Regions from separate parts of the Microbacterium sp. A94 genome, predicted to be linked through region 2. Evidence: predicted binding sites of a transcription regulator. Region 2 holds the regulator's gene; the other holds the start of a gene.

Region 1 (15,643 bases), on a different contig from region 2:
CGCGAACGAACCGGTCATCGTCGACTTCGCGACCGCATCCGTCGCGGAGGGCAAGCTGCGTGTCGCCCGCGCGGCCGAGGTCGAGGTAGCGCCCGGATCCGTCGTCGACAAGGACGGTCAGCCGAGCACCAACCCGAACGACTTCTATAACGGTGGAGCGCTTCTGCCGTTTGGCGCCCACAAGGGTTACGGCTTGAGCCTGGCGATCGAGCTGCTCGGCGGCGCGCTGTCGGGCGGGCACCCCTCGGTCAACGAGAGCTACGTCTCCGGCAACGGCGTCGTGCTGATCGTCGTCGCCCCGGATTTCTTCGTCGGTAGTGAGGCGTTCCTCGCCGACACCACAGAGGCCACCGAGGTGATCACGGCGAGCACCCCGTCCACCCCGGGCGGCAAAGTTCTCCTCCCTGGAGACGTCGAGCGTGCTCACGCCGCAAAGAATGTCGACCAGATCACCATGTCGAGCGCGATCTGGGATGACGTGTCGGCGATTCTTGCCGAGCGCTGAGTGGCGATGATGAATCCTGATTCGGTCGTCCTGAACGACGGCACCACGATCCCGCAGCTCGGGTTTGGGGTGTTTCAGATTGCCGCAGAGGACTGCGAGCGCGCCGTGCTCGAGGCCATCGAGATCGGGTACCGTCACTTCGACACCGCGCAGATTTACCACAATGAAGCAGAAGTGGGCCGAGCACTGGCAACCTCCGGTCTGCCGCGTGAAGACTTCTTCGTCACCACCAAACTATGGAACCCGTGGCAGGGGCGCGACACCACGGAGCTTTCCTTCCACGAGAGCCTCAGTTTGTTGGGCCTGGACTACGTGGATCTGTTCCTGATCCACTGGCCGATGCCGAAGAATGACAAGTACCTCGAAACATGGGAGGTCATGCAGGCATTCGCCGAGCAGGGCACCTCGCGCTCGATCGGGGTATCGAACTTCCTCGAGCCGCACCTCACCCGTTTGCTCCAGAACAGTACGTATGTGCCATCGGTGAACCAAATCGAACTGCACCCCGCATACCAGCGTCAGGATCTGGTCGCCCTGTGCGCCCAGAACGGCATTGCGGTTGAGGCGTACGCGCCGCTTGGTCAGGGCGCGTACCCGCTGCTGACTGACCCGACGATCACCGACATTGCGGCGGGCGTCGAGCGCACCTCGGCGCAGGTGGTGCTGCGCTGGCACCTGCAGCACGGCAACATCATTTTCCCGAAGTCGTCCACTCCTGCCCGCATCCGCGAGAATTTCTCTTTGTTCGACTTCTCGCTGAGCGACGAGCAGATGCAACGCATCGACAACATGGAACGCAACGGCCGCGTGAGCCACGACCCGAATGAGATCGACTAATGACTACCCTCGCACCCACCGGACTCGTTCTTGTTACACGGGTTCCCACAGAGCGTGAAGCTCTCCGTGCGTCGCGCGCCGCAATTGCGGCAGGCTTCGACGCTGTCGAGATCACGTTCTCTGTTCCGAACGCCCAGAACTTGATGGCCGAGCTGGTACGTGAGTTCCCCGGCTTCCCCGTGGGTGCAGGCACCGTGCTCGAGCCCGAGCAGGTGACCCTGGCGGCGGATGCAGGGGCCACCTTCATCGTCGCGCCCGACACCTATCTGCCCGTCGCCGAGATGTCGGCGGCGCGCGGTCTCGCCTACATTCCGGGCGTGTTCACGCCCACCGAAATCCAAACCGCCCACCGACTGGGCGCCGCCGCCGTGAAGGTGTTCCCGGTGCGTGCGGGGGGCCCCGGCTACCTCAAGGAACTACGTGGTCCGCTGCCGCACATCACCTACGTGGTGTCGGGTGGGCTGGGGGCTGCCGACAGCCGTGAACTGCTGGAGTTCGGGGCTTCTGCCGCGTGTGTGGGGGTGAGCTTCTTCGGTGCAGGTCAGCTGGCTGAGGCCTCCGACGAGATCCTGGAGCGCATCGCCGCGGAGTTCGTGGCAGAGGTGCGCGGTGTCTGACCTCGTTGTTCACGCGCGCGTCGTCACCGTAGGCGAGGCGATCGCCTGGGTCACTCCGACCGCCGCAGAACCGCTCAGCGTGGGTGCCACGATGAGGTTCGGGGTGGGCGGCGCAGAAGCGAATGTTGCCATGGCACTAGCCCAGCTCGGCATCGACACCGCGTGGATCAGCGCCGTCGGAGACGATGAGCTGGGTCGGCTTGCGCTGGCGGAGCTCGGTGGGGCCGGGGTCAACGTGTCAGGCGTCTCCGTGGATGAGGTGCATACGACAGGAGCATACTTCAAGCTCTTCGACGCGGCGGGGTCGTCCACCCCGGTGTACTTCCGCAAGGGATCAGCCGCTTCTCACCTGACCGCGGAGGCCGCAACCCGCATCTGCGGTGCAGCCCTCACCCACACGTCGGGCATCACCCTCGCACTCAGTGACACTACCGCCGAACTCGTAGGGACGTTGCTCGATGGGCACCCGGAAGCGGGATCGGTCAGCTTCGACGTGAACTATCGCCGCGCGCTGTGGGCAGACCGGGACGATGCCGCGTCGGTCATGAGCGAGGCGGCCCAGCGCGCCGATGTCGTGTTTGTCGGGCGCGATGAGGCCGAGATGCTGTGGGGCACGCGAACCGCACAGGACGTGCGCTCCCTCCTCCCGGAGGTGGCCGTGCTGGTCGTGAAGGATGCCGGCATCGGGGCAACCTCGTTCACGAAGGCGGGCGAGATTTTCGTGCCGTCACCGATAGTTGACGTCGTCGACCCGGTCGGTGCGGGGGATGCGTTCGCGGCAGGCTGGTTGAGTGGTTGGCTACGCCGCGACGACCCGGAAATGTGCTTGGCACGCGGGCATGTTTTGTCGCGCAGCGTGCTCACCCAGCGCGGAGACGTGGCAACCCTCACCGAAGATCAGGTGCAGGCGCAGGCGCGCGAGCACCTGATCCGTGTCAGACTGACAACGGGTCGAACACGACACGCGCGTCACCACCAGACGCGCCCGGAACGAGCGGACACCGCAGCCGACGGGAACGGCATCCGCTCACCCCTGCGTCCTTGACAAACTCATTCCCATATCAGGGAGTGTCTGACAATTGCCGGGTCCAAGTGATAACGGCATTGAGGATGGCGGCCGATTGCGCAGTTCGGCGCGGCCCGCCGGAGCCGGGTCGTTGAACATACTCCCGTCTGCAACTGCAGGGGCGCCGTCAGCGGTGTAGCTGCGCGACAGATTCTTGGATCGAGATAGGTGCTCGGCGACCCAACGATTTACGCGGATCCATGGCACCGGTTCTGATGCGCCTCAGCGCGTCCAAACGATCGCGTCGATCAATGCTCGAGTAGGAGCGAACGCTACCCAGCGCTCGCTGACCAGAACCTCACCTCCGGGCGGTCCGGAAGGGTCACGGAGCCACACGCCGTCGTTGCCAGGCTCTTCGAGGTACCCATTACTCCTCGTGCTTTCGTGGTAAGCATGATGTTCGGCGGGTGTGAGGGCTGCCCACGCGAAGTAGACACTTGAATGCATATCGCCTTCAAATCCCCATGGGCACTCGAGCGCTGCTCCGGAAAGTGGCACGTTGAACTGGGCGAACTCTTTTGGAGCTGCGGTCAAGCTGAGGGATGTGAGCGTCTCGACTATGAGCGGATCAAGCATCCCTTCGCAAGTGATGCTGTCGATTGTGGGGTAGTCATCGCCATCACGAACCTCCTGCGCCGGTGACGGCATCGGCGTAGTGGTGGTTGGCGGGCTCTCTGACGGACTGGCTGATTCAGGAGCACCGATGCTCGGGTTTGTGGACGTCGGCGCACACCCAGTCACTACGAACAGAATTCCAACAGCGGCTACTGCGAAGGTTGGGAGGGATCGCAGATTCATACGCTCAAAGTATCGCGACTATCGCTGCCGCCGCATCGCTAATGCGCAATGCGCGCCTCACGACCCCGTATGCGAAAAAGCAGCAGAGGCCCGCATCCCCATTTGGGCCCCTGCTGCGGCTCATTACTTACGGCTGAACGAACACCTCGTCAGCCAGCATCCCGGGGCTGACCCGGATCAGCACCGTCTCGCCGTCCGGCACCAGGAAGGCCTGAGAGCCGGTGGCAGATGCGCCGTTGTAGAGCTCGTCCATCCCGATGCCGTCCGTGAGAACAACCATCGAGTCGTAGCTGTTGACGACGTTGCCGGCGCTGGTGACGAAGGCGATGCCGACCTCGGCCGCGAGACCGGACTCATCACCGGTGTATGTGACCGTGTAGTTCACGATCTCGTAATGCGACCCCGCAGGTGCCGGGTCGTTGAACATGCCGTCGGCAACTGCCGCCGCCCCGTCAGCGGTGTAGCTGTTCACGACGACGGTCCAGTCATCGGTGCTGATCTGCGAGGCAAGCGGGTACGGGTTCTCGCGAGTGCCCTGCTCGGCAGCATCCGCCGGCTCTTCCTCATCTACCGCGACGACCTCTTCATCTGCAGGCTGTGTGACGGTGGTTTCGGTGTCGCCGAAGGCCTCGTCGAACGCTTCATCGGCCGCGCTCGCGATAACGCCCAAGAAGACGACCACCCCGACGATCGTGCCAACAACGGACAGGATGAGGCCGACGACGCCCATCCACTTGCGCCCGCCCTTGAGGAACAGCGACACGAGGCTGAGCACGAACGCGATCGGCAGCAGGATCCAGCCGACGATCAGAGCGCCAGGAATGCACGCGAAGATGAAGCCGACGGCTGCCACGATGAGCGCGACCAGCGCGAGGACGTTCGTCTTCTTCGGCGCGGATGCCGTCGCCTCAGCGGGCGGCATCGGAGGAGGCATCTGCTGCGGAGCGGGAGTCGCAGGAGGGTTGGGAATGGACATGTGATTCTCCTTCAGGAGTGTGCGTGGAGCACCGGCCTGCCCCACGACGGATGCCGTAGGGCGATGGTTCGCACGCACGCCGAATATCGCCCTAAGGGCAGGGCGCGAATCGGGGAACTCGAGTCGGGTTCCAGGGCCCGTGCGGACCTATCGAGGTTGAGTGTATTCGGGGGCATGGACATTGGCCCCGATGCCTTGCAGCGACTGGGATGTCCGGCGACCGCGGTAGCATCCGACCATGGCATCGCAATTTCTGGAGACAAGCCGTGCGCACCGCCCCCGCGTGATCCACACCGGCCAAGCCTTGGTCGACCTGGTCATCGAAGTGCCCGACATCCCAGCGCGCGGACAGAACGTGATGGCCGGCTCCGACGCTCAATACGCCGGCGGCGCCGTCACCGTGCTGCTCGCAGCAGCCCGCCTGGGTGCGCAGTGCGTGCACGCGGGTGCGCTCGGCACCGGCCCGCACGGCGATCTCATCCGTGAGGCACTGGATGCTGATGGCATCACAGCATCCGCCCCGCCGATCACCACACGCGACACCGGCGTATGCATCGTGCTGGTCGAACCGACCGCCGAGCGCACCTTCATCACGACGCTGGGCGCCGAGCGCGACATCACAGTCAATTCGCTTGCAACCGCCGACGTCCAGCCCGGCGACCTCGTCTGCGTCACGGGATACTCCCTCGCCGTCGCACAGACCCGAGACCCGCTGCTGACCTGGTTGGCAACCCTCCCCGAGGACGCCGTCGTCGTCCTCGACCCCGGGGCCGCGTTCGCCGCGCTGCCTGCCGACGTGCGCGACGTGATGCTCGCCCGCACTGACGTGTGGACCGGCAACGCAGAGGAAGCGACCGACCTGCTGGCGGTGCGGGCTGTTCCGGTCGAAGCATCCGAACGCGAGATCGTCGCGCAATCCGGCGCGCTGGCGCCGCTGATGCGGGCCGGTGCGATCACCATCGTCCGCGACGGAGCCGAAGGCTGCGCGGTGCAGGCGCGCGGCGAAAGCACCTACGTGGCGGGCTTTCCGCAGACCCCCGTCGACACCAACGGGGCCGGTGATACCCACACGGGTGCGCTGCTGGCCGGTATCGCGGTCGGATCGAGTTGGGTGGACGCTTGTCGACGCGCCAACGCGGCGGCCGCGATCAAAGTCACCCGTCGAGGGCCGACGACCGCGCCGACCGCAGTTGAGGTCGAGGAGTTCCTGCGCGGCCGGTGAGTCCCTGAAACCATCTTCGGTGCGAAATTTTGTCACGGAGCGCTCAGTATGTGCTATTTTGCTCGGCTACGATCAGGGAATGGCCCGTCCAAGAAGCGAAAAGGCACGCCAGGCTGTCCTGGCTGCGATGCGGAATGCACTGGCCACCGGGGGATATGAAACTGCGACGATCGAGGGCTTGGCTGCCGAAGCCGAGGTATCGAAGCAGACGATTTACCGTTGGTGGCCGTCGAAATCAGCGATCCTGGGGGAAGCGTTGCTCGAAGGGGAGCTACCGGGGAACGCCCCGCCGGTCCCAATGACAACGGATCTCGGCACCGACCTGCGCGAGTGGGTGTCGACGATGATGGCGCGGATCGGCACCACCGAGAACACTGCGCTCGCGCGGGCGCTGATCGCCGTCAACGTGGCAGATCCAGAACTGGGTGCACAACTCAATCAACGGTTCACCGAGCCGATCATCGGGTGGATCACCGAGCGCATCGAGCGTGGCAAGCAGGCCGGTGAAGTGCGTGTCGAGATCGATGCGGCAGCCGTCGCGAACCAATTCGCCGCGGCCGCCTCATATGCGGCTCTGCTCGGACGCAAGATCGACGACGCTCAGGCGGATGCTCTCGGCGAGGTGCTCATGCGCGGCATCGCCGTTCCCGAGGCATCCGCGTCCTAACAACGCCGGCACTTCGACAGGCTCAGTGACCAGTAACGCCGGGCGGCGGATCTCGCTCCCTGAGCTTGTCGAGGGGGCGGAATCCGCTGTCCGTGGCATCCGCTATCCAGCCGGAAGGTAGACGACCGAGCCGCTGTCGCGCGTGGAAGTGAGATACCCACCGATGGTTCGGATCCCGTCGCCGCTGGGCAGCTCTGCGATCGTGTTGGCATCGAGGTCGAGGATGAGCGCCGGCGCGCCGAAGGGTGCCGTGACGATGGTCTGTCCGTCGGCTGAGACGGCGTCGAGCTCGATGTCGGGGAAGTTCTTGCCGGTCGCTACCGAGTCGAGCCCGTTGTCCAGGCCGCCGGGGAGCTTCAAGACGGGGGTTCCCGCACTGTCGACGGCGGCGATAGTCCAGTAGTTGAAGTCGTCCAATTCGTAGAACACGCCATCCAGGGCAGAGGGCATACCGGGGCCACGGGCGCTGTCGAGCTCGCCGATCTCATTGCCGTCGAAGTCGTAGCCGGTGTAGGTGGCTTCGGTGAAGGAAACGCGGTCGGTGGTCAGCGCGAATCCGTCAGCGGCGAAGTTCACGAGGTCGTTCGGATCGCTGGGACTGCTTCCGGAGGCGGTGATCTCGCCAGTGGCGGCGTCGAGGATGGTGTACTCGGTGGTCATCATGTCGACGCAGGCGATGTGTCCGGACAGCAGGTGGCATTCGGCGACGGCGCTCATCGGGGCCTGCCAGGCGATCTGCCCGGCACCATCGAAGGCGAGCAGCACCTCGCCGGCGTCGGCGGCGGCAAGGGCGTAGGCCGTCTCACCCTCATGGGCGAACGCGGTCAATATCGAGATGTTGATGGGTGCTTCGTAGATGTTGGTGCGCTCGCCGGTGGCCAGGTCGACTCGCACGACAATGGAACGGTAGTCGCCGTTCGCATTCATCTCGCTTTCGGAGGTGTACAGGCGGTCATCCAGAACGGGCGCGCAGTTCACGCCGCCCGGCGTTTCGGTCTCGAGCCGCCACAGGTCGCTGCCTGTTGCGAGGTCGGTGGCGATGAGCGTGACCGCCCTGTCTGTCAGATCGCGGTGGATCGCGATGCCATCTCGGATGCCGCAGAGCATGTCATCGGAGACCCATTCGCCGGACGTGCCGGCGGAGTACCCGTTGAGCATCCACGCCCCCTCGTCGCCGGATGGATGCAGCACCAGATCAGCGGGAACGTCAGGGCCACCGGAGTTGCCGCCGGAGATCAGGCCGCATCCGGACAGCATTGCTGTCAGTGCCAGAGCGGCGGATGCTGCGGCGAAAGCGGCCGCGCGGCGCGTGCGTCTCGTGGTCATTGTGGATCCCCCCGTGGCGACTAAGACGCGACCAGCATAGCGAGGGCGGCCGCGCGGACCGCGGCGCCCGCCCCGCTGCCCCGGCCTACGCTGGTAGATATGCCCAGCACGACCACCGTCGCTCCTCTTCTCCGCCGCGCGCGCGTCGGCGTCGCACTGCTGTTCCTCACCAACGGTGCCCTGTTCGCGAACATCCTGCCGCGCTATCCGGAGATCAAGCGGACGCTCGGATTGGATGCTGCAGCCTACGGCCTCGCGATCGCCGCCTTCCCCGCCGGTGCGATCGTTGCCGGGCTTGCTGCGGCCGTGCTCATCCGTCGCTTCGGCTCGGCGAAGGTCGCCGTCATCGGCACCATCATCACCAGCCTCGGCCTGCTTGCTGCGGGAATCGCGCCGTCGGCACTGTTCTTCGCGCTGGGCCTGTTCCTCGGCGGCGCCTCCGACGCGATCACCGACGTCGGCCAGAACGCGCATAGTCTGCGCGTGCAGCGCGGCTACGGCCGCTCGATCATCAACTCCTTCCATGCGATCTGGTCGATCGGCGCGGTTCTCGGCGGATCGATGGCAGCTGTGGCGATCGCGATCGCGCTGCCCCTCGGCATCCATCTCGCCATCTCTGCCGTCGTGTTCTGCATCGTCGCGCTCATCGCACTTCGTCTGTGTCTGCCGGGCCGCGACGACGTCACCGAAGAGGATGCCGTCGCCGACGGCCCCGAGATCCGCGATGCCGTGCGGCGGGGAATCTCGGGACGGACAGTCTTCGTGATGGTCGCGCTCGTGCTCATTTCTATCGCTGGCGCCGTCGTCGAGGATGCCGGGATGTCGTGGGCGACCCTCTACCTCTCCGCCTCGCTGGACGCGCCCGCGGTCCTCGCCGCGACCGGATACATCGCCCTCGTCGGCGCACAGTTCATCGGACGCCTCGCCGGCGACCGCTTCGTCGACCGGTTCGGACAGCGTGCCGTCGCCCGCGCCGGAGGGCTGCTCATCTTCGTCGGGATGGGGCTGGCGCTGATGTTTCCGACCGTGCCCGGCACGATCCTCGGCTTCGCCGCGGCAGGTTTCGGGTCGGCGACGCTCATTCCCGCCGCGATGCAAGCAGCCGACGCGCTTCCGGGCCTGCGCCACGGCGCCGGCCTCACGATCGTGTCGTGGCTGCTGCGGTTGGGCTTCCTGCTCTCGCCACCGTTCGTCGGCTTCATCGCGGACAACGCCGGGCTCCGGTGGGGGTTGCTCGTCGTGCCCGTTGCGGGACTCGTCGCGATGGCGTTCGCCGGCGTGCTGGACAGGCGGCGGGCCCCTGGACTGATCACCACGGCTGCAGAGAAGGAGAAGCACCATGGATCTTGACGATCTTCTGAACGAACTGAATTCTGGTCGCACCATTAAGGGGGACTCGCCACTGCACGAGGTCATGCATCGGACGAGTCAGGAGGCGATGCGCATCACCGGCGAGCTCAACGGCGGCTACCACGAGCCGGCCGAAGTGCGCGCGCTGCTGTCGCGTCTGATCGGGAAGCCGGTGGATGAGACGGTGACGATGTTCCCGCCGTTCTCCTCAGACTTCGGGCGGAACATCACGCTCGGCAAGCGCATCTTCATCAATGCCGGATGCAAGTTCCAAGACCAGGGCGGCATCACCATCGGCGACGACTGCCTCATCGGACACAACGTGGTCATCGCGACCCTCAACCACGACCTGGCGCCGAGCCATCGTGCGGACATGCACCCGGCTCCTGTCATGATCGGCCGTAACGTCTGGATCGGCGCCAACGCCACCATCCTGGCCGGGGTCACGATCGGCGATGACGCCGTTGTGGCGGCGGCATCCGTAGTCACCAAGGATGTGCCGGCGGGGTCGATCGTCGTGGGCTCACCCGCGCGTGTGGTGCGCTCCGTTCCTGAGTGAGCGGGGGCGGGTGGAGGTAGGCGCGCTGCGAGCGCGTCCCGGGGTGTGCCGTGCACGTCGACCCGCCCGGAGTCACCCGGCCTTGGCGCGCCGATCTTGGAACGCGATCGTCGCAAGGACGCCGACCAGCAGCACCAGCTCGAACGCATTCGTGACCGCTCCGCTGGGAAAATCGAACGGGATGGCGCTTCCGATCACCATGAGGATGGTGACGATGCACAACCACGGCCACCCCTGGCGCTTCCACGCGTAGATGCCGGCGACAAGCAGCGCGGCAGCCACGAACAGCACCATGAGCGGCGGGCCACCCGGGGCATTCTCATTCGAATAGCTCAGCGTTCCGTACTCGTGCTGCGCGACCAGCTGCGCCGGAGCCGCGCCCACGATCACCTCGTAGGTGACGAGCGCGGCCGTGATCACGATGGCTCCCAGCGTCGCCCACGAAGTCTTGGCCCAGCGCACACCAGCGCGAACGAGCACGTTCCACGCGACGAGCACCAGCATCGGCGTCACCAGCGCGTGCAACCAATAGCGCACGGCGTTGAGCGCCTCGAGGCCCGCGCTCTCGCCGATGAATGAACCGAGACCGATCACGGCGTTGTCATAGACGAGGGCTGCGAATACGAGTAGTGCGAGGTCGGAGACGATCAGTCGCCCGCGTCGAACTGTTAGCGCGATCCCCCAGATCAGCAGGACGAGGTACGCGATCGCGAAACCCAAGAAGAGAATGGTGTCCATCATCACCTCCGGTCGTGTCGGGCAAGAATGTCACACGACGGCGATCGGGGCTAGGGGTGGTCCGGTCATTGGCCGCGATCAGTCGTCGCTGGAGTGCAATCCGCGGCGGGTCGACAACAGCGTGATCTCGGGATGCTCCTCCGCCAGCATCCGCTCCGCGCGATCGAGGATGTCTCGAACATGGGCGGCTTCTGCCGCGATCACGGACACTCCGATCTCTGATCGCCGGTGCAGATCATGGGCGCCGACCTCGGCGGCGGCGGATTCGGTGCGACGGGCCAGGTCGGAGATCAATGGACGAATCACGCTGCGCTTCTCCTTCAGGGAGCGCACATCGCCGAGTAAAACATCGCACCAGAGCCAGCCGATCCACATGCGGCAAGTGTGGCACGTGAGCCACCCTGCTATCTGCCGAAAGTTCGATTTTCTCGAAATAATGTTCGACAAAGTCGAACTCGGTTGCTAAGCTGGAGTCATGTCACAGTTGACCGCAATCCACGAGGCCCTGAATGGGCTGGACGCTGTGTGGGCGGATGCCGGTGACTCGAATACTTTTACGAGAGAACAGCTCATCGCAGCGGAAACGGCTGTCGGTCTCCTGCAACGGAGATTGGATGCCCTGCATGTCGATGTCGCCGCCGGGATCGCTCACGAGTCGCGAACGGAACTCGGTCCAGACAGTTTGGCGAAGCAGCAGGGGTTCCGCACGGCCGCCAAGCTGATTGCTGCGACGACGGGGGTGTCGTCGGGTGACGCATTCCGGCTGATCAAAGTGGGTGAGGGGACCGCGCCGCGGTCAGATCTGCTGGGCAACCCTCTGCCGGCGAAGTATCAACTGGTGCGTGAGGCTCTAGCTTCTGGAGAGCTGAGCGCGCAGGCGGCGGCGATGATCATCACGCTGCTCGATCGCTGTCGGGTGGCCGCGGGCGCCGAGCGCATCGCCGAGGGGGAGAGAGTCCTCACCGAGAACGCCGTCGGGCTCAGCCTCGACGAGTTGCGCAAGCTCATTGTGCGCGCCGAGGCATGGCTCGACCCCGACGGCGTCGAGCCGCGAGAAGAGGAGCGTCGCAGTAAGCGCTTCTTCAACATGTTCGAGCGCGATGGAGAGCTACATTTCAGCGGCAAGACCGATATCGAAAGCGGTGCCCCGATCCTTGCCGCGTTCCGCGGCTTCGTGTCTGCCGCGTTCGTTGCGCGTAAGGATTCAGTTGACCCCAATGCTCCGGATGCTGACCGCCGCAGCGTAGCGATGATTCAAGCGGACGCATTCGCGGCGTTCTGCTCCCACGTGCTCGGATGCGACTCGAAGCTACCGCTCGCCGGTGCCACGGTCATCGTCCGCATCAGCCTGCAAGATCTGATCTCCGGTACCGGATGGGCAACGATCGACGGCGCAGATCAGCCAGTCAGCGTCAGCGCAGCCCGGCGAATGGCCGCGGGTGACGGCATCATCCCCTGTGTCCTCGGCGGTGATAGCGAGATTCTCGATTGGGGCCGGAAGAAGCGGCTGTTTACTCGAGCTCAACGGTTGGCGCTCGTCGAACGGGACGGCGGCTGCGCAATGTGCGCTCTTCCACCCGAAATGACCAAAGCTCATCACATCCGGTGGTGGCAACGACATCACGGTCGAACTGACCTGATGAACGGGGTGCTGCTCTGCGAGACGTGCCACCATCGCATCCATGACAACGGGTGGGAAGTCAACGTTGACGGCGTCGGCGCTGGGGCGCGGGTCTGGTTTATTCCCCCGAACTATGTCGATCCAGCACGCGAGCCCCGGCTCGGCGGGCGCGCACGATTCGATATCGCGGCATGAGGTATTGCGGCATGGGGCACTGTGGCATGAGCGGGTCTCTTCGCGCCGCACCCTTCCCTAGCGATACTGAACGATATATCGTTAACTCCCCAGAGCCATTCGGCGTCACCCACTATCGGGAGGTCCTCATGAGCACGTCATTCCCTTCGGGCCCGTTCGGCGACGGAGCAATGTTCGGCGGTGCCGGCGGTCCGGCATCCGCGATCTTCGATGCGATGGATCAGCTCAGGAAATCCTTCGAGCAGCGCACCGGGCCCTCGCGGATGGCGCGCGGAGATGTACGGTCGGCCGTCATCACGCTCCTCGCCGAAGAGCCGATGCACGGGTACCAGATCATCCATGAGATCGAAGAGCGTTCCGGGGGCGCGTGGAAACCCAGCGCCGGATCGGTCTATCCCACGCTGCAGCTCCTGGCTGACGAAGGGCTCCTCACCGCAGAAGAGCAGAACGGCCGCAAAACCTACTCGCTCACCGGTGCTGGGCGTGAAGAAGCCGAGATCGCAGCAGAAAAGCCAGCACCATGGGCCGCGTTTTCTTCCCGCGACGGATCAACGCACACTGCGCTGCCGAAAGCGGGAATCGATCTCGCCGGCGCGGCCGCGCAGGTCGCTCGCACCGGCTCTCCCGCACAGGTGCAGGAAGCGGTGGCCGTACTCGAAGACGCACGGCGCCGGTTGTACGCGATCCTCGCCGAGAAGTGAATTGGGGCAGTGAGTCCCCACCGCGCACGCTACCGCCGCATCATCGCGTTCGCCGCCAGGCAACTGGTGCAGCTGTGGTGGTTCGAGCTGTTCCTGCCACGCGTCGGCCTTTCGCGCGTCACGGAGCGCAGTCGTGTCGGACGGATGCAGCGACTGGCCCAACGGTTCCACGTGCTCGCAATCGAGCTCGGTGGACTCATGATCAAGGTGGGGCAGTTCCTCTCCTCTCGTCTTGATGTGCTCCCGCCCGAGATCACCGATGAGCTCGCCGGGCTGCAAGACGAAGTCCCCGCTGTCTCCTTCGCAGACATCAAAGCACTGGCCGAAGCTGAACTCGGCGTACCCCTCGAACGCGCATTCGCCTGGGTCGATGAGCAACCGCTTGCGGCCGCATCGCTCGGCCAAGTCCACCGCGCCCGGCTCTCCGCACTCGACGCCGCCGATACCGGACTCGGAAACGTCGTCGTGAAGGTGCAGCGTCCCGGCATCGACGAGATCGTCGCCACCGACCTCGCCGCGCTTCGCCGCGTCGCTGGCTGGCTGCGCCGAATCCGCCTCGTCTCCAGCCGTGTCGATGCGCCAGCCCTCGTCGAGGAGTTCGCCCAGACCAGCCTGGAGGAAATTGACTACCTGCACGAAGCCGCGAACGCCGAACGTTTCGCGGACAACTTCGCCGACGACCCTCGCGTCAACACCCCGCAGATCGTCTGGGAACGCGTCACCCGTCGCGTGCTGACGTTGTCGGACGTTACCGCGATCAAGATCAATGACGGTACGGCCCTGCGCGCGGCGGGGATCGACCCGACTGAGGTCGCGAAGGTCTTCGCCGAGGTCATGTTCGACCAGGTGTTCAGCCACAGCTTCGTACACGCCGACCCGCATCCGGGCAACATCTTCGTCACGCCCGCATCGGGGGAGGGAACAGCGGCGGGGACCGGCTGGCGACTCACCTTTGTCGACTTCGGCATGATGGCCGAGGTGCCAGACGGGTTGCGTGACGGGCTGCGAACGCTGCTGATCGCCGTCGCCGGGCGCGACAGCAAAGGCCTGGTGGATTCCGCGCAGGAGATCGGGATGCTGCTCCCCACCGCCGACACCCTCGAACTCGAACGTGCCCTGACCGCCCTGTTCGCACGCTTCGGCGGGATGGGCGTCGCCGAACTGAGCAAGGTCGACCCGAAGGAATTTAGCGCCTTCGCCGCCGAATTCGGCGATGTCGTGCGGTCGCTTCCGCTGCAGCTGCCTGAAGATATGCTGCTGCTCATCCGTGCGGTCTCGCTCACCTCAGGTATGTGCAGCGGGCTTGACCCCGCCTTCAACGTCTGGGATGCGGCCGAGCCCTATGCCGCGCGCCTGATCCGCGATGAGAGCGGCAACGTCGTGCAGGAATTGGCTCGTCGAGCACTCCGCACCGCAGACGTCACCTGGCGGCTGCCGCAGCGCATCGACAACGTCATCACCAGTATTGACAACGGCACGGTGACGTTCGACACATCCCGCCTCGAACGGCGGCTCGACATCGTGATGAGCATCGGCCGTCGCGCGGTTGCCGCAGTCCTGTTCGCCGGCATGCTCGTCGGGGGTGCACTGCTGCTCACGCCGCTGCCCGCACTGGGGGCGGTGCTCATGATCGTTTCGGCGGCGCCGCTGCTCTATGCGCTCTTCGGTGGCCGGCACTGAAGCCCCGACATCAGAACGGTGTCTCGTCGACCGCCGCCCACCCAGCATCCGACGCGGGCGCCGCTGCGTCCGCCGCAACTGGCGCGCCCGCTCGCGCCACTACGGGCACCGTCGCTGACACAGCTGCTACCGGCGCCGACCGATCCCCGCGCGTCACCTGCGCTGTCGCGTACCGGAGCGAGGGCCCGATCTCATCGATCTGCAACTCGATGCTGACCCGCGAATTGCCCTCGCGATCCTGGTAGCTGCGCTGCTGCAGACGCCCGGAGGCGATCACCCGGCTGCCTTTCGATACCGATGAGGCGATGTTCGTCGCGAGGTCGCGCCAGGCAGAGCAGCGCATGAACAGCGCCTCGCCGTCCTTCCACTCGTTCGCCTGGCGATCGAATGAGCGCGGCGTGCTGGCGATGGTGAAGCTCGCCACCGCCGCACCCGACTGCGTGTAGCGCAGTTCTGGGTCGGCCGTCAGGTTCCCCACGATGGTGAGAGTCGTCTCGTTCATGTTCTTCACTCCGGTTCCGTATGTCTGTATCTCGTATCGAGACTGTCTCATCGGTGAGACGTGCTCACTGTAGATCGGGCATCCGACATTCTCGGCGTGTGAACGCACCCGAGCCCCTAATCGCGGCGAATCGCCCTGCTACTGAGTTAATGACCGCAGCGTGCAGTATCCTGGATAAGAATTTGGTAAGGGTCTGCGCAAAATGCTCGCCAGTCGAGCAGTCGCCGCTGATCGACTGCCTACACGGTCGTGTCCACCTGGCGCGGCCTGACTCGTTCCCCCC
Region 2 (15,643 bases):
CGCACGACGTTGCCGATCATCGGACTGCTGGGCGTGCCGTTGGGATTGGAGGTGGATGCCGATGCGCCGATGGAGTCGCTGGACGGGGGATGAGAGCGGTTCGGCCGCGCTGGAGTTCCTGGCAGCCGGAGTGATCTTCCTCGTGCCGCTGGCGTACCTGGTCATCACGCTCGGAGTGATCCAGCAGAGCACCCTGGGTGTTGAGGCCGCCGCCCGCCACACCGCCCGCGTGATCGGCCAATCAGATGATCAGGAATCCGCCGCCCGGAGCAGTGCCGCAGTGCTGGCCAATGTGGTCGATGAGTACGGCTTGGGCGCCGACGATGTCGGGGTATCTATCTCGTGCACTCCAGCCGGCCTGCCGTGCCCGTCAGCCGGCGTGACCGTCTTGGTCACCGTGGATGCCGTGGTGTCGCTGCCGTTCGTGCCGGCCGCATTCGGTTTGGACCAGCTTGCACAGATCCCCCTGCAGGCAGAGGCCGCGCACAAGATGTCGAGGCTGTGGGGGAGCGGATGAGAATGATGCCCGGGAACAACGACGACGGCAGCATCCTGCCCCTGCTGCTCGGCTATGTCGTAATCGCGCTGGCAGCCATCACCGTGTGCGTCTGCGCCACGGACCTGCACATCGCGCAGAAGCGGTTGGATTCGCTGGCTGACTCTGCGGCGCTCGCCGGAGCTGACGGTTTCACGCTCGTGGTCGACGGGGATGCCGTCCACGCGGTTCTCACGGATGAGGGTGTTCTCGAGCAGGCCGTCGCCATTGTGGATGCTGTTTCGCTACCCTCGACGGTGGTATCGGCATCCGCAGCTGATGATTCCACCGCGCGGGTGACCGTCGCCGCGGCGTGGCATCCGCCGTTGATCTCGCCGTTCGTGCCCGACGGCATCCGGCTCGAGGCGACGGCGAGCAGCCGCACCGCGCTGCGCTAATCGGTCTCGCCGGGGTCGCGTTCTGGCTCGCCCCGCGGAATCCAACGGAAGAACCCGTACGCTCCGATCAGCCCGATCGCGCCCATCAAGGCGGCGGCCACAGACAGCGATGCGACCGCTGTCACTCCAGCGATAAGGAGCGGAGCCAGTGCTCCGCCGGCATCCGTCAGCGTGCGCCACGACCCCAGGAAGGCCGCCGGATTCTGTCGAGGCGCAGCATCCGCGCCGAGCGTCATGAGGATGCCGCTGGAGAGACCATTTCCCACTCCGAGCACACCGGCCAGCATCCCGAACCACAAGATCGCGGCATCGCCGTCATGGGTGAGCGAGAGGGCGAGGAAGCCACACCCCATCAGCAGCATTGCCGGCATTGCCGCCCACAGTCGGCCGAAACGGTCCATCACCTGGCCGCTGGCGTAGAACAGCGCGAAGTCGATCGCACCGGAGACGCCGACCACCAACGCGATCGTCTGTGCATCGAGACCCAGCGAGATGCCCCACAGCGGCAGGACGACCTGTCGTGCCGAGCGCAGCGAAGACAGGCTGGCCGCGGCGAGTCCGAGACGGCCGAGGACCCCGCGGTAGCGCCACATCGTCTGGAACACCCCGATGCGCTCGAGCGTGGGAATCGATCCGGTCACCACCTCGCCGGAATCTTCGGTGAGCGAGACCGAAACCGCGACGGCGGAGACCGTCTTCTCCGGATCCGGGCCGAACAGCACGAGCACGATCATGACCAGCAGACAGATGAGGAAGAACCAGATCGCCGTGCTGGTATCACCGAAGAGCTGAAGCAGCCCGGCCGTGACGAACGGCCCGACGAAGGTGCCGAAACGGAAGCTGCCGCCCAGAAGCGCGAGCGCGCGGGCTCGATACGGCAGCGGCACCCGGGTCGTCATGAATGTGTGCCGGGCCAGACCGAATGCGGCCGCACAGAACCCCAGCAGAAAGACCCCGGACGCGAACACCCCGATCACCGGAGCGAGAATCATCCCGATCACTGCGACCATCGCGGTCGCGCCAGCGATCACCATCGTGAAGCGCTCGCCAATACGGGCAACAGCCCAGCCCGCGGGGAGATTGCCGCAGAGTTGGCCGACGACGAGTGCCGCGCCGATCAACGCTGCCGCCGCGATATCGGCGCCCATAGCGGCCGCGATCACGGGAATGAGCGGGATGACGGCGCCCTCGCCCATCGCGAACAGGATGGTGGGCAGGTACACCATGGGTCCGAATTGCCTCAGGACCGACGATGCACTGCTCACGGGTTCACGCTACCTCCCTCGCAACTGCACGCATGCACGCACACAGCCAACCAGGATAGGCTGGGGTGTCATGCTCGAACTCGATCTCTCCGCCGCCATCCAGACGCTCAAGCACACCTTCGCCGACATCAGCGAGGTCGTCGATGTCAAGCGCGTCCGTGAGGACATTGCCCGACTCAGCGAAGAAGCCGGCGCTCCCGACCTCTGGGACGACCCCGAGCAGGCGCAGAAGGTGACCAGCGCTCTCAGTCACCGGCAGTCCGAGCTCGGGCGCATCACGGGAATCGCCCGGCGACTCGATGACCTCGAGGTTCTCGTCGAACTCGCGAATGAGATGGAAGACGAGGACTCCGCTCAGGAGGCCCGCACCGAGCTCGAAGCGCTGACGGCCACCATCAACCAGCTCGAGGTGCAGACGCTGCTCGACGGCGAATACGACGATCGCAACGCGATCATCACGATCCGCTCCGGCGCCGGCGGCGATGACGCCACCGACTTCGCCGAGATGCTCATGCGCATGTACTTGCGCTGGGCCGAACACCACAAGTATCCGGCGAAGGTCATGGACACCTCCTACGCGGAAGGCGCCGGAATCAAATCCGCCACTTTCGAGATCACCGCCCCCTACGCTTTCGGAACGCTGTCGGTCGAAGCGGGAACGCATCGACTGGCACGAATCAGCCCCTTCGGCTCGGCGGACAAGCGGCAGACGAGCTTTGCCGCGGTTGAGGTCATTCCACTCATGGAAGAGGCCACGGCGGTGGAGATCCCGGAGAATGACATTCGCGTTGATGTGTTCCGCTCCTCCGGCCCCGGCGGACAGTCGGTCAACACCACCGACTCCGCTGTGCGACTGACCCACCTTCCCACCGGCATCGTCGTGTCGATGCAGAACGAGAAGTCGCAGATCCAGAACCGCGCCGCCGCGATGCGCGTGCTGCAGACCCGCCTTCTGCTGCTGCAGAAAGAAGAAGAGGCTGCGAAGAAGAAGCAGCTGGCCGGCAACATCACCGCGAGCTGGGGCGACCAGATGCGATCGTACTTCCTGTACGGCCAGCAGCTGGTCAAGGACCTGCGCACCGGACATGAATCTGGCAACCCGGCAGCTGTCTTCGACGGTGACCTCGACGATTTCATCTCCGCAGGAATCCGCTGGCGAAAGCGCCGCGACGACGACGACTGACCGCACAGCGAAGGCCTCGGGAGTTCGACTCCCGAGGCCTTCATCGTCGCCTGGCCGATTACGGCATCAGGCAGGTAACCATGGCACTGGCCAGCGTCGTGCCCAAGACCTCTGCGGCCACCTCGTCGGTGACGGCATCGTATCCGTCCGCGACCGTCTGCAGCGTCTCATTGTCGATGTCGGATTCGACCAGCGCGTCGCCGAGGCAGGTGAGTTGCTCCTCAGGGTAGGCGCCCGCACCGCTGGAGGCGAAGATCTCACCGAGCCCGATGCCGACCTCTTCGCCGGTCGGGCGCTGTGAGGCATCCGTGTCGCTCTCGGGAAGATCCGGCGCATCTGAGGGTGCGTCTGACGGTGCATCTGACGGTGAATCCAACGGCGCCGAAGACGCCGAGGGCGACGGGACTGCGACCTCTTCGACGTAACTGGTCAGTGCGACCGCGGCGGCGACGATAGCCACGACAATGGCGATGATGGTGCCGACCACTGAGATCGAGATGGCCGTGATCGGAGCCCACTTCTTGCCCGCGATGAAGAACGCGATGATCGACAGCACGAAGGCGATCGGCAGCAGGATCCAGCCCACGACCATCGTGAAGGGGATGCAGGCGAGGATCGTTCCCAGCACGGCAGCACCGAGCGCGATGAGTCCGATGATCGACGGCTTCGTGGCCACGGGCTTGACTGCGGCCGGCTCGACAGGCATCGCGGGTGCTGCCACAGCGCCCGGCTCGCCCGACTCGGGTGCGTAGTGCTCACTCCACTGCTGTCCATCCCACCACCGCTGGCGTCCAGATCCATCGTCGTACCAGCCTGCAGGGGTGTTCATGAGAGTCCTTCGTGATTAGGGATACAGATCGGGAGTGACACAGTCGCCCCCACATTCATGGTTACCAGCGACACTATGCCAGTGCACATGGGGAGCGATCCCCATGGTTGCTCGTCACAGCGCACAGGGGGTGTCGCTCGCAGTTAGGAACGAACGCGCGCTTAGGCTCGTAGACGCCATGATTCGGTTCGAGAACGTCACCAAACGCTACCGCGGAACGAAGCGCCCGGCCCTTGCTGGCGTCGACTTCGAAGTCCAGCGAGGCGAGTTCGTATTCCTCGTTGGAGCGTCGGGATCAGGGAAGTCCTCCTGCCTCCGTCTGATCCTTCGTGAGGATGTCCCCACGTCCGGGCGGGTCGCTGTGCTCGGGCGTGATCTGCGCTCGCTCGCGAACCGTAAGGTTCCCTACTTCCGGCGCCACATCGGCTCGGTTTTTCAGGACTTCCGTCTGCTTTCTTCCAAGACCGTTTTCCAGAACGTCGCCTTCACGCTCCAGGTCACCGGATCGTCGCGGGGGTTCGTGCAGCAGGCGGTTCCGGAAGCGCTCGCTCTCGTCGGTCTCGCAGGCAAAGAGAAGCGGATGCCGCATGAGCTCTCTGGCGGTGAGCAACAGCGTGTCGCGATCGCTCGCGCCCTCGTGAACCGTCCGCAGGTGCTGCTCGCAGACGAGCCGACCGGAAACTTGGACCCGGCGACATCCGTAGACATCATGCAACTGCTCGCCCGCATCAACGCTGGCGGCACCACTGTGCTGATGGCCACGCATGAGGCCGCGTTCGTGGATCAGATGCAACGTCGTGTGATCGAGTTGCGCGACGGTGAGATCGTCCGTGACGAGGTCCAGGGCGGTTACGGCGATCGCTCGATGATTCCGCAGTTGGCGCCCCAGCAGCAGCGCGGTGTGGCTGCGACGGCCGCGCTCACCGCAATGCTCGAAGTACAGCGCCAGACCGAATCGCTGGAGCCGCTCACCGCCGAGATGCTCGCCTCGATGAAATCTGCTCGTGATGCTCCGAACCACGTGAGCGCACCCGAGACAGCGCCCGCAGCGGAGGAAACCCCCGCGCCGGCGTCGGCCGGTCCCCGAACGCATCCCCTCGCCCTTCCTGAGGTCGACGTCGCTGAACTCGGTGTCGCCGACCGTCTGGGCCTGTCCGATACGGACGGCGACGAAGAAGTGGGGCCGACATCATGAGGGTGGGACTGATCCTCATGGAGGCCCTCGGGGGCCTGAGGCGCAATATCTCAATGGTGATCTCGGTTGTGCTGGTCACCTTCGTCTCGTTGACGTTCGTCGGCGCTGCGATCCTCATGCAGGGGCAGATCAGCACCATGCGCGGATACTGGACCGAGCGCGCGCAGGTGTCGGTCTCGATGTGTTCCCCGGTTTCGCAGGGGGAGACCTGTGTGGACGGCCCCGCCACCGAGGAACAGCTCGAACAGGTGCGTGGCGAGCTGGAAGGCAGTGCTCTGGGCTCGCTGATCAGCGATCTGCGATTCGAGACGAAGGCTGAGGCCTACGCCAACCTCACCGAACTGCTCGGCGAGGAGCAGGCCAGCGTCCTGACCGAAGAGCAGATGTCGGAGAGCTTCTACGTCACGCTCAAGGATCCCGGTATGTCTCAGGTGATCGTCGAAGCCTTCGCCGGTGTCAACGGCGTAGAAGAGGTCCGAGATCAACTGCAGTATCTCGACCCGCTGTTTTCCGCTCTCACCGTTGCCACCTATATCGCCGTGGGTATTGCGGTACTCATGCTGATCGCCGCGATCCTGCTGATCGCGACCACCATCCGTCTCTCGGCCTACGCACGCCGCAAAGAGATCGGGATCATGCGTCTGGTAGGCGCATCGAACCGCTTCATTCAGACCCCGTTCGTGCTTGAGGGCGTGTTCGCGGCCTTCCTGGGGTCGGCCCTGGCCAGCGCCGCGGTGATCGCCGGGATGCACTTCGGTGTGAACGGCTATCTCAAGGGGCGGGTACCGTTCATCACCACGTGGGTGTCGATGCCGGATGCGATCCTTGTCGTACCGGTGCTCATCGGCATCGGTGTGATCCTGGCAGCGCTGTCGGCCGGCTTCGCGATCCGTCGCTGGCTGCGCACCTGATCCAACGGCCGCTCCCGCCGCTTCGACAAGCTCAGCGATCGGACGGTAGGCTGAAGGGCTGTTCACCGGAAGTTAGGAACCATCATGCCCAGGGAACGCGGGGAGAAGGTCATCGCGACCAATCGTCGCGCACGTCACGACTACAACATTGAAAAGTCGTACGAGGCGGGGTTGGTGCTCACCGGCACCGAAGTGAAGTCATTGCGGCAGGGGCGGGCGAACCTGTCCGACGGCTACGCCTTCATCAAGGGCAAGGAGATCTTCCTTGACTCCGTGCACATTCCGGAGTACTCGCAGGGGCACTGGACGAACCATTCGGCCAAGCGCATCCGCAAGTTGCTGATGCACCGCGAAGAGATCCAGAAGCTCGATCATGCCGTTTCGGCGGGCGGATACACGCTCGTTCCGATGAAGCTCTACTTCCTCGACGGCCGCGCCAAGGTCGAAATCGCTCTCGCTAAGGGCAAGCGCGAGTTCGACAAGCGTCAGACCTTGCGCGAACGTCAGGACACGCGCGAAGCCGAACGTGCCATGCGCCTGCGTAACCGCACCGGCGAGTAGAACGTCAGGCGTCGGATTCACTCCCTGAGCGGGGCGCCGGGATCGACGGGGTAAACCCGAAGGCCCGGCCCAGGAACGTCAGTTCCCGCTCCAGTGCATCCACGATTGTCTCGGCTCGGCGGAAGCTGTGCCCCTCACCGGGATACAGCACGTACTCGTGGTCGATTCCACCGGCGGCAAGCGCATCGCGAATCGCTTCGGACTGTGACGGCGGAACGACCCGGTCATCTGCACCCTGCAACAGCAGTACCGGCACGTCGATCCGTTCCGCGTGGGTGAGCGGCGAGCGGTCGATGTAGAGCTGCTCGGCGTCGGGAAGCCGGCCGACGAGTCCGTCGATGTAGTACTTCTCGAAGTCGGGCGAGTCCTGTGCCAGCATCCGCAGATCAGTGACGCCGTACCGGCTGATACCCGCGGCGAACACGCCACCGCGTACGAGGGCGGAGAGCACGGTCCAGCCGCCTGCTGAACTGCCGCGGATAGCGATTCGCTCCGGGTGTGCGCGTCCGGATTCGGCGAGGCCGCGCGCAGCGGCGAGCACATCGTCCACGTCGACGACGCCCCATTCGCCGTCGAGGCGTTCGCGGAAGGCGCGACCGTAGCCAGTGGATCCGCCGTAATTGACATCGAGCACGCCGATTCCACGACTGGTGTAATACGCGATCGCAGCGGACGCGGCACCGGTCACGTGCGCGGTGGGGCCGCCGTGCACGAACACGACATAGGGCGGCTTCTCATCAGCCGGGGCCGTGGCATCGGGGTTGGCCGGGGCGTAGTCGAACGCATGCACCGAGCCGTACGCGCCTGCAAAACGGACGGGCGTGGCCGGTGGCATCCATGCCGGATCTGCCGGGGTGCCGCCGCGAATGCTCGTCACGACGCCGGAATCCACATCGACGCACCACAGCCCAGCAGCGGCGGTCGCGCTACCGCCCGTGAGCAGCACGCGGCTGCCGGAGACATCGTCGACGCTGACGTGCCCGCTTGCCGGTGTGTCCAGCGTGTCGACCGTGCCGTCGGCTTGGATCACGACGACCTCATCAGAGCCATTGGTACGCACGGCAACGATCCGTCCGTCGGCAAGCGGACGATACCACCGGTTGCCGAGCACCCACAGCCCGTAGCCGGTGTCGGCATCGGATGCGGCAACGGGCTCGGGCTCTGCCGCATCGAGGCCGTCGATGCGGAGCCGGAACAGCGCCCATCGCCCGCTCGGATCATCGGCGTAGAGGAGTTCGGAATCGCTGACCCACTCCGGCTGCAGGGCTGCACGCGTGCGGACATCGGCGAACACGTCGTCGCCCACCGTCGCGATGCGTAGCAGGGCGCTCTGCCAGGGCATCTGCCGGCCGGACCACTCCACCCACGCGATCCGTGTGCGATCGGGGGAAAGCGCCGGGTGCGCGAAGAAAGCGGTGCCCTGTACGAACACATGGACCGCCGACGCCTCGGTGGCGGCAGAGCCGTCGGTGGGAATCTGAACGAGCGCCCGCAGATGCGGCTGCACGGTGAGGTCTTCGCGGACGGCGAGCAGGCGCCCCTGCTGCATTGACAATCCACCGTGACTGGGGCCCGCCGGCGTCAACGGCTGCGGGCGCTCGCCCCGGCGCATCCGATACACCCGCTGGTCCCGCGCGTCGACGAAGAACAGCGTGCCTTCGGCATCCGCCGTCCACGCTCCGCCGCCGTACTCGTGGACGCGAGAGCGAGCGCTCCAGGGTGCCGGCAGCAGCACCTCACCGCTCGAGCTTCGCACCGTGAAGCGGCCCCCCTCGTCGGGAACGGACTCGCCCCACCAGATCTCCTCGCCCACGAATCGCGCGCCGTCGATGCGCGGGGTGGCGGACGCGATGTCAGCGGCTCGAAAGGGCGATGGCCAAGTACCGTACGGCTGCATTCTTCGAGCCTAGGCGGTGCCGCCGGGCGCGCGGAGCTGAGGCTTCGACACATGGCGTCACACACAGTGCGCGTCCGGGTGCCGGTGCCATAAATTCGTGGAAACGGCCGGTTCACCCTGGCTGTGGAGCGACAGCCGAGCCCGGCACCCGCCCGCGAACGGTCCGGATCCACCGGCGTCATTCGTGGCTGTGCACTGCCCACTCTGTCATCCAGGAGCACCATGTTTTCTGAGTCCTCACCCGCCGCCGCGCGCGTGCCGTTCTCCTTCGAGCTCTACCCGCCACGCTCCTCCGCGAGTAACGATGCGCTGCGCGAGACGGTCCTGCGACTGGCTGAGAGCGGGCCGGCATTCCTGTCGGTCACCTATGGCGCGGGTGGCTCCACTGGCGGGCGCTCGCTTGAGGTTCTTCGCTTCATCCGGGAGAACACCGACGTCGAGCCTCTCGCGCACCTCACCTGCGTGGGCAACACGTACGCCGCAGCGGCCACGTTGATCCGCGAGTTCCTGGATGCCGGCATCCGCAGTTTCCTCGCGTTGCGCGGGGATCCACCGCACGATCAGCCGGAAGGGTTCCTCGGCGATCTGGAGAGCTCTGCGCAACTCGTGCAGCTCATAGATCGGGTCCAGGCAGAGCATGCCCCCTATGAGGAGACGCCTGTTCCGGGCATCCCGGGCGCCGCTCAAGTCGCTCCGCGCCGCAGGGTCGACATCGCCGTGGCAGCCTTCCCGAAGGGGCATCCGCGCTCAGCACACCGTACGCAGGACGTCGAAGCCCTGCTGGCGAAGCAGGCGGCCGGTGCCACCTTCGCGATCACCCAGCTGTTCTTCCATGCCGACGACTACTTGGCATTCGTCGAACGGGCGCGCACTGCAGGAATCACCATCCCGATTCTCCCCGGCATCATGCCGATCACGTCTCCCGCTCGGCTGAACCGGGTGCTCGAGCTCACCGGCGAGGACCTGCCGAGCGAGCTGTCCATCGCGCTGGAAGTGGAACCCACCGTCGAGGGGCGTCGCGAGATCGGCATCGAATGGGCAGCCCGGCTGACCCGCGAAGTCGTCGACGGCGGCGCACCGGGCGTCCATCTGTACGCCTTCAACCAGCACGAAACCGTGCTCACCGTCCTGGCAGAAGCAGGCGTGACTCCTGCTCTGCGTCGCTGAACCCATCCCCGAAAGGAAACATCATGACCGCACTCCCACAGGGGACGATCCTCGGTTATCCGCGCATCGGACCCCGACGCGAACTCAAGAAGGCTGTCGAGGCATTCTGGTCAGGCCGCAGCGATCTGAACACACTCGAGTCCACCGCAGCACAGTTGCGCGCTGCAACGCGGGAGCGACTGACAGCACGTGGATTGGGTCGCGCCGATTCCGCCATTCCGGAATCCTTCTCGTTCTACGACCAGGTGCTCGACGCCGCCGTCACCGTCGGTGCGATCCCCGCTCGTTTCGAGGGTCTGCGTGAAGCGGACGGATCGATCGGACTGCCGGCGTACTTCACGATCGCCCGCGGCGAGGGTGAGCGGGCGCCGCTGGAGATGACGAAGTGGTTCGACTCGAATTACCACTACCTGGTGCCGGAGATCGGCCCGGAGACGACGTTCTCGCTGTCCAGCGACCGGTTGGTTCAGCAGGTCGCCGAAGCCATCAGCGCAGGCTACGTCAGCCGTCCGGTGATCGTCGGTCCGGTCACGCTGCTGGCGTTGGCGAAGGCGTCGGATGCCGCGCCGGAGGGCTTTGACCCGCTGTCGCGCTTGGATGATCTCGTGCCGGTGTACGTCGACCTGCTCGCCCGCCTGCGTGCCGCCGGCGCGGAATGGGTGCAGCTGGATGAGCCGGCGCTGGTCAGCGAATCGCTGCCCGCTTCGGTGGAGCAGCTGGGGGATGCTGCCGCGCGTGCGCTGGCGGTCATCGGCGCCGCAGCTGATCGCCCGTCGATCCTCGTTGCGGCTCCCTACGCCGCGCTCGACGCGAATTTCGCCGTATTGGCCGCTGCACCGATCGAAGCGATCGGAATCGACCTGGTGCGCGGGGATATACCCGCAGCTGTCGATGGTCTCTCCGGCAAGGCGCTCGTCGGCGGCGTCATCGACGGCCATAACATCTGGCGCGGTGACCTCTCCGCCGCTTTCGACAAGCTCGAGGCTCTGGGGGCGCTCGGTGCTGGGCAGGTCATCGCATCCACGTCGACGTCGCTGCTGCACGTTCCGCACGATATCGCCGACGAATCGAAGCTCGATGACCGTCTGGTGAGCTGGCTCGCATTCGCCGACCAGAAGGTCGAGCAGGTGGTGACGCTGGCTCGCGGACTCTCCGAGGGGCGCGCCGCGATCCAGGACGCGTTGGATGCTGCATCCGCAGCCCTTGCCGACCGTGGAGATGCTCCGGGGGTACGAGACGGTGTGGTGCGCTCACGTGAACTCGCCGAAGGCGACTTCTCACGGGTGCCGTACGAACAGCGTGAGAGCGCGCAGGACGAAGCACTCGGCCTGCCGGCACTGCCGCTGACGACGATCGGCTCCTTCCCGCAGACCGGTGACATCCGACGTGCCCGTGCGCAGTACATTCGCGGCGAGCTTTCGCATGATGAGTACGAAGAGTTCCTACGCCGCGAGGTTGACACGGTCATCGAGCTGCAGGAGAACCTGGGGTTGGATGTGCTGGTGCATGGAGAACCAGAACGCAACGACATGGTGCAGTATTTCGCGGAGAACCTCGACGGCTTCGCAGTGACCGAGCACGGCTGGGTCCAGTCGTATGGCTCGCGCGCCACCCGGCCATCGATCCTCTGGGGCGATGTGTCGCGTCCTGCCCCGATCACCGTGGGATGGTCAAGCTACGCGCAGTCGAAGACGGCGAAGCACCTCAAGGGGATGCTCACCGGCCCGGTGACGATTCTCGCGTGGTCGTTTGTTCGCGACGACCAGCCGCTGCAGGCGACCGCCAACCAGGTCGCATTGGCTCTCCGTGATGAGATCAGCGACCTGGAACACGCCGGAATCCGGATCATCCAGGTCGATGAGCCCGCGCTGCGGGAACTGCTGCCGCTGAAGAAGCATGACCAGGCGGCGTACCTGGAATGGTCGGTGGCATCGTTCCGTTTGGCGACCGGTGGGGCGGCGCCAGCGACACAGGTGCACACGCACCTGTGTTACTCGGAGTTCGGCGTGGTGATCGATGCGATTCGTGCACTGGATGCTGATGTCACCTCGATCGAGGCGGCCCGCAGCCGGATGGATGTGGTGACAGACATCGCCGAGGTGGGATTCACCCACGGCATCGGGCCGGGTGTGTACGACATCCACTCACCCCGTGTTCCCACCACCGACGAGATTGAATCGTTGCTGCGTCGGGCCGTCGATGAGATCCCGACGCGTCAACTGTGGGTCAACCCCGACTGTGGATTGAAGACTCGTGGCTACGAGGAGACGACCCAGTCGCTGCAAAACATCGTCGAGGCGACGCGCCGCGTGCGCGCCGAGGTAGCGGTGACCGCCTGACGCCGGATAGTCCGCGCTCTCTGGAGTCTTGCTGCACCGAGAACGCAGAGACCGCCCTTCCCCAGGCCGGGGAAGGGCGGTCTCTGCGTTGTGGATCAGATGAGCGGCTCAGACCGCGCGCAGCACCGCCACGACCTTGCCGAGCACGACGGCGTCGTCGCCGAGGATGGGCTCGAAGGAGGAGTTACGAGGGAGCAGCCAGGTGTGGCCATCGCGCTGGCGGAACGTCTTGACGGTCGCTTCGCCGTCGAGCATTGCGGCCACGATCTCACCGTTCTCCGCGGTGTTCTGCGTGCGGATGACAACCCAGTCGCCGTCGCAGATGGCGGCGTCGATCATCGACTCGCCGGAAACTTTGAGCATGAACAGGTCGCCCTTGCCTACGAGCTGACGGGGGAGCGGGAAGATCTCCTCCACCTGCTGGTCGGCGGTGATCGGCACGCCGGCGGCGATCTGGCCGACCAGAGGAACCATCGCGGCATCACCGACGGGCGTGCTCGTATCTGCGGGGCTCTCGCTGCTGGTACCCGGCAGATCGATCAGCACCTCCATCGCGCGCGTCTTACCGGGGTCGCGGCGTAGGTAGCCGCTGAGCTCGAGCTGGCCCAGCTGATGCGTGACGCTCGAGAGTGACTTGAGGTTCACGGCATCGCCGATCTCTCGCATGCTCGGCGGGTAGCCGTGCTTTGCGATCGAGGTCTGAATGACCTCGAGGATCGCCAGCTGCTTCGGGCTGAGATTCTTGCGCCGACGTGTGCGCGGTGCCCCCGGGTCAGGGGCTGAGTTATCGCTCATGAGTGGCTCCTTTGTGCGCGCTGTCGGTGCTCGTCTTCGAATGTCTGAGGTCCGTGATGGTGTGTCTCTATCGAAACCGTATCCGAGAAACGGTCACATTCGGAAGATCCGTTCGAGCGTGTCGGTGAAATTCACGGTGAGGTTTCGAATAAGTCTTGACAGATGTTCGAATTCGAAGATACATTCGGTACGTAGCTTCGCATTCGCCGCTCCCGGCCGAGTGGTGAATGCGAACGCTACGCCAAAGAGGCAGAGGAGAAACTCATGAGCACCATCAGCATTACCGCCCCCGCAGTCCGCCCCGTCCGCGCCACGACGCGCCTGCGGCTGACGACGCGCGGGCGCCGCGTGCTGCTTGCTCTTGCTGCCCTGCCGCTGGCCGCCGGGATCGGATTCGCCGCGCTCAGCGGAGGATCAGCGCTCGCATCCGGAGAAGCCGCCGAGCCCGTGCAGTTCGAGAGTGTGACAGTGCTGCCCGGTGACACTCTCTGGTCGATCGCGGAGTCAATCGCACCGGGTGCCGATCCGCGTACGGTGATCGATGACATCCAGCAGCTGAACCTGCTGGGCGGCGGATCGCTGCAGTCGGGTCAGAGCCTGGCCATCCCCGCGCAGTACACCAACTGAACCCAGCATTAGCATGGGAGGGTGACTGCTTCTCTTGACGACTTACCTCTTCGTGACGATCTTCGCGGGCTGACACCCTACGGCGCACCTCAGGCTCCGCTTCCGGTTGCGTTGAACGTCAATGAGAATACTCATCCCGTTCCCGACGAGGTGGCCAGCGACATCCTCGATGACATCGCTGTCGCATTGCGCGACGTGAACCGGTACCCCGATCGCGAGTTCACGACGCTGCGTGAGGGTTTCGCCGAGTATCTCGGTCACGGACTCGACGCCACGCAGATCTGGGCTGGTAACGGCTCCAATGAGGTGCTGCAGCACATCATGCAGGCCTTCGCAGGTCCTGGACGCACCGTGTTCGGGTTCGCACCGACGTACTCGATGTATCCGCTGCTCGCGCAGGGCACCGGGGCACGCTGGGTCACGGGCACCCGCGAACCCGACTACACGTTGACGGCAGAAGATGCCGCAGCGCAGGTCCGCGAGGCAGACGCCGACGTCGTGCTGCTGTGCCGCCCCAACAACCCGACGGGAACTCCTCTCGGTCTTGACGTGATCGAAGCGGTCTACGAGTCTGCCCGTGGCGTGGTCATCGTCGATGAGGCCTACTGGGAGTTCGCGCCTCGCGAAGCGCAGTCTGCCCTCACTCTTTTGCCTGGGCGTCCCCGCTTGGCGGTATCGCGCACGATGAGCAAAGCGTTCGCATTCGCCGGGGCTCGGGTGGGCTACCTGGCAGCGGACCCTGCCTTTATCGATGCACTGCGGTTGGTACGCCTGCCCTATCACCTCAGTGCTCTGACACAGGCGGCTGCCGTGGCAGCGTTGCGCAACGCGTCTACCATGCTGGGCATGGTCGACGAGATCGTTGAACAGCGTGACCGCATCACAGCGACTCTAGAAGCTCTCGGTTACACACCGCATGAATCGTGGTCGAACTTCGTCTTGTTTGGGGGAGTGGCCGACCCGCAGGCGACGTTCCAGGCGCTGTATGAACGGGGCATCCTCGTGCGTGATGTCGGCATCCCGAACCACTTGCGCGTCACCGCCGGCACCGAGACCGAGACCACGGCGTTCCTCGACGCTCTGGCCTCGATAGAATCAGCGTTATGACCGCTTCCCGTATCGCGAGCCGTGGCCGCAGCACTTCCGAATCGACCGTCGAGATTGAACTGAACCTCGACGGGTCGGGCCAGAGCCAGATCGACACCTCTGTGCCATTCTTCGATCACATGCTCACCGCATTCGCGAAGCACTCGCTGACTGATCTGACGGTGCGCGCGACCGGTGACACGAACATCGATGCACACCACACGGTGGAGGACATCTCGATCGTCCTCGGCCAGGCGATTCGCGAGGCTCTGGGCGACAAAGCGGGCATCTCCCGCTATGGCGATGCGCTCGTTCCCCTGGACGAGGCGCTCGTCCAGGCCGTCGTCGACATCAGCGGCCGTCCGTACCTGGTGCACTCCGGAGAGCCAGTCGGTTTCGAGCACCACTTGATCGGCGGTCACTTCACGGGGTCACTCGTCAGACACGTCTTCGAAGCGATCACCTACAACGCGGCACTCACCGTGCACGTTCGTGTGCTGGGCGGCCGCGACCCGCACCACATCGCTGAAGCGGAGTTCAAGGCATTCGCTCGCGCGTTCCGTCAGGCGAAGGCGCATGATCCGCTGGTGTCGGGTATTCCGTCGACAAAGGGCGCACTGTGACGCGCAGACCCACTGTTGCGGTCTACGACTACGAGTCAGGAAACGTCCACTCCGCGGTCAAAGCGTTGATCGCGGCTGGAGCCGATGCGACTCTCACAGGTGATCGCACCGAAGCCCTCGCGGCGGATGGTCTGTTCGTGCCCGGGGTGGGCGCGTTCGCAGCGGTGCGTGAGGCTCTCGTTGCCCAGGGCGGAGACGAGATCATTGACCGCCGCCTCGCCGGCGGGCGTCC

What was found. Region 2 encodes LexA, which represses DNA repair genes until DNA is damaged. Its sites were predicted from a motif close to TCGAACANNTGTTCGA; they were not measured.
Region 1: a site for LexA is predicted at 11,090-11,105, ahead of ACSU1L_RS09505 (DUF222 domain-containing protein). Genes of this name have one in related genera too.

What each region holds. Positions count from the first base shown of each region.
Region 1 covers NZ_JBPXMU010000002.1:736,289-751,931, forward strand. The annotation lists gene ACSU1L_RS09445 (Ldh family oxidoreductase) at 1-505, shown strand, start outside; gene ACSU1L_RS09450 (aldo/keto reductase) at 512-1,342, shown strand; gene ACSU1L_RS09455 (bifunctional 4-hydroxy-2-oxoglutarate aldolase/2-dehydro-3-deoxy-phosphogluconate aldolase) at 1,342-1,959, shown strand; gene ACSU1L_RS09460 (sugar kinase) at 1,952-3,004, shown strand; gene ACSU1L_RS09465 (hypothetical protein) at 3,951-4,799, opposite strand; gene ACSU1L_RS09470 (PfkB family carbohydrate kinase) at 5,038-6,021, shown strand; gene ACSU1L_RS09475 (TetR/AcrR family transcriptional regulator) at 6,101-6,688, shown strand; gene ACSU1L_RS09480 (hypothetical protein) at 6,791-8,014, opposite strand; gene ACSU1L_RS09485 (MFS transporter) at 8,114-9,364, shown strand; gene ACSU1L_RS09490 (DapH/DapD/GlmU-related protein) at 9,354-9,923, shown strand; gene ACSU1L_RS09495 (hypothetical protein) at 9,996-10,661, opposite strand; gene ACSU1L_RS09500 (DUF503 domain-containing protein) at 10,740-11,036, opposite strand; gene ACSU1L_RS09505 (DUF222 domain-containing protein) at 11,137-12,477, shown strand; gene ACSU1L_RS09510 (PadR family transcriptional regulator) at 12,606-13,178, shown strand; gene ACSU1L_RS09515 (ABC1 kinase family protein) at 13,179-14,858, shown strand; gene ACSU1L_RS09520 (single-stranded DNA-binding protein) at 14,869-15,360, opposite strand.
Region 2 covers NZ_JBPXMU010000004.1:305,375-321,017, forward strand. The annotation lists gene ACSU1L_RS12720 (TadE/TadG family type IV pilus assembly protein) at 1-93, shown strand, start outside; gene ACSU1L_RS12725 (TadE/TadG family type IV pilus assembly protein) at 62-517, shown strand; gene ACSU1L_RS12730 (pilus assembly protein TadG-related protein) at 514-933, shown strand; gene ACSU1L_RS12735 (MFS transporter) at 930-2,159, opposite strand; gene prfB (peptide chain release factor 2) at 2,269-3,381, shown strand; gene ACSU1L_RS12745 (DUF2510 domain-containing protein) at 3,440-4,210, opposite strand; gene ftsE (cell division ATP-binding protein FtsE) at 4,389-5,405, shown strand; gene ftsX (permease-like cell division protein FtsX) at 5,402-6,316, shown strand; gene smpB (SsrA-binding protein SmpB) at 6,401-6,877, shown strand; gene ACSU1L_RS12765 (prolyl oligopeptidase family serine peptidase) at 6,882-8,774, opposite strand; gene ACSU1L_RS12770 (methylenetetrahydrofolate reductase) at 8,997-9,941, shown strand; gene metE (5-methyltetrahydropteroyltriglutamate--homocysteine S-methyltransferase) at 9,965-12,280, shown strand; gene lexA (transcriptional repressor LexA) at 12,389-13,075, opposite strand; gene ACSU1L_RS12785 (LysM peptidoglycan-binding domain-containing protein) at 13,340-13,702, shown strand; gene ACSU1L_RS12790 (histidinol-phosphate transaminase) at 13,724-14,809, shown strand; gene hisB (imidazoleglycerol-phosphate dehydratase HisB) at 14,806-15,411, shown strand; gene hisH (imidazole glycerol phosphate synthase subunit HisH) at 15,408-15,643, shown strand, end outside.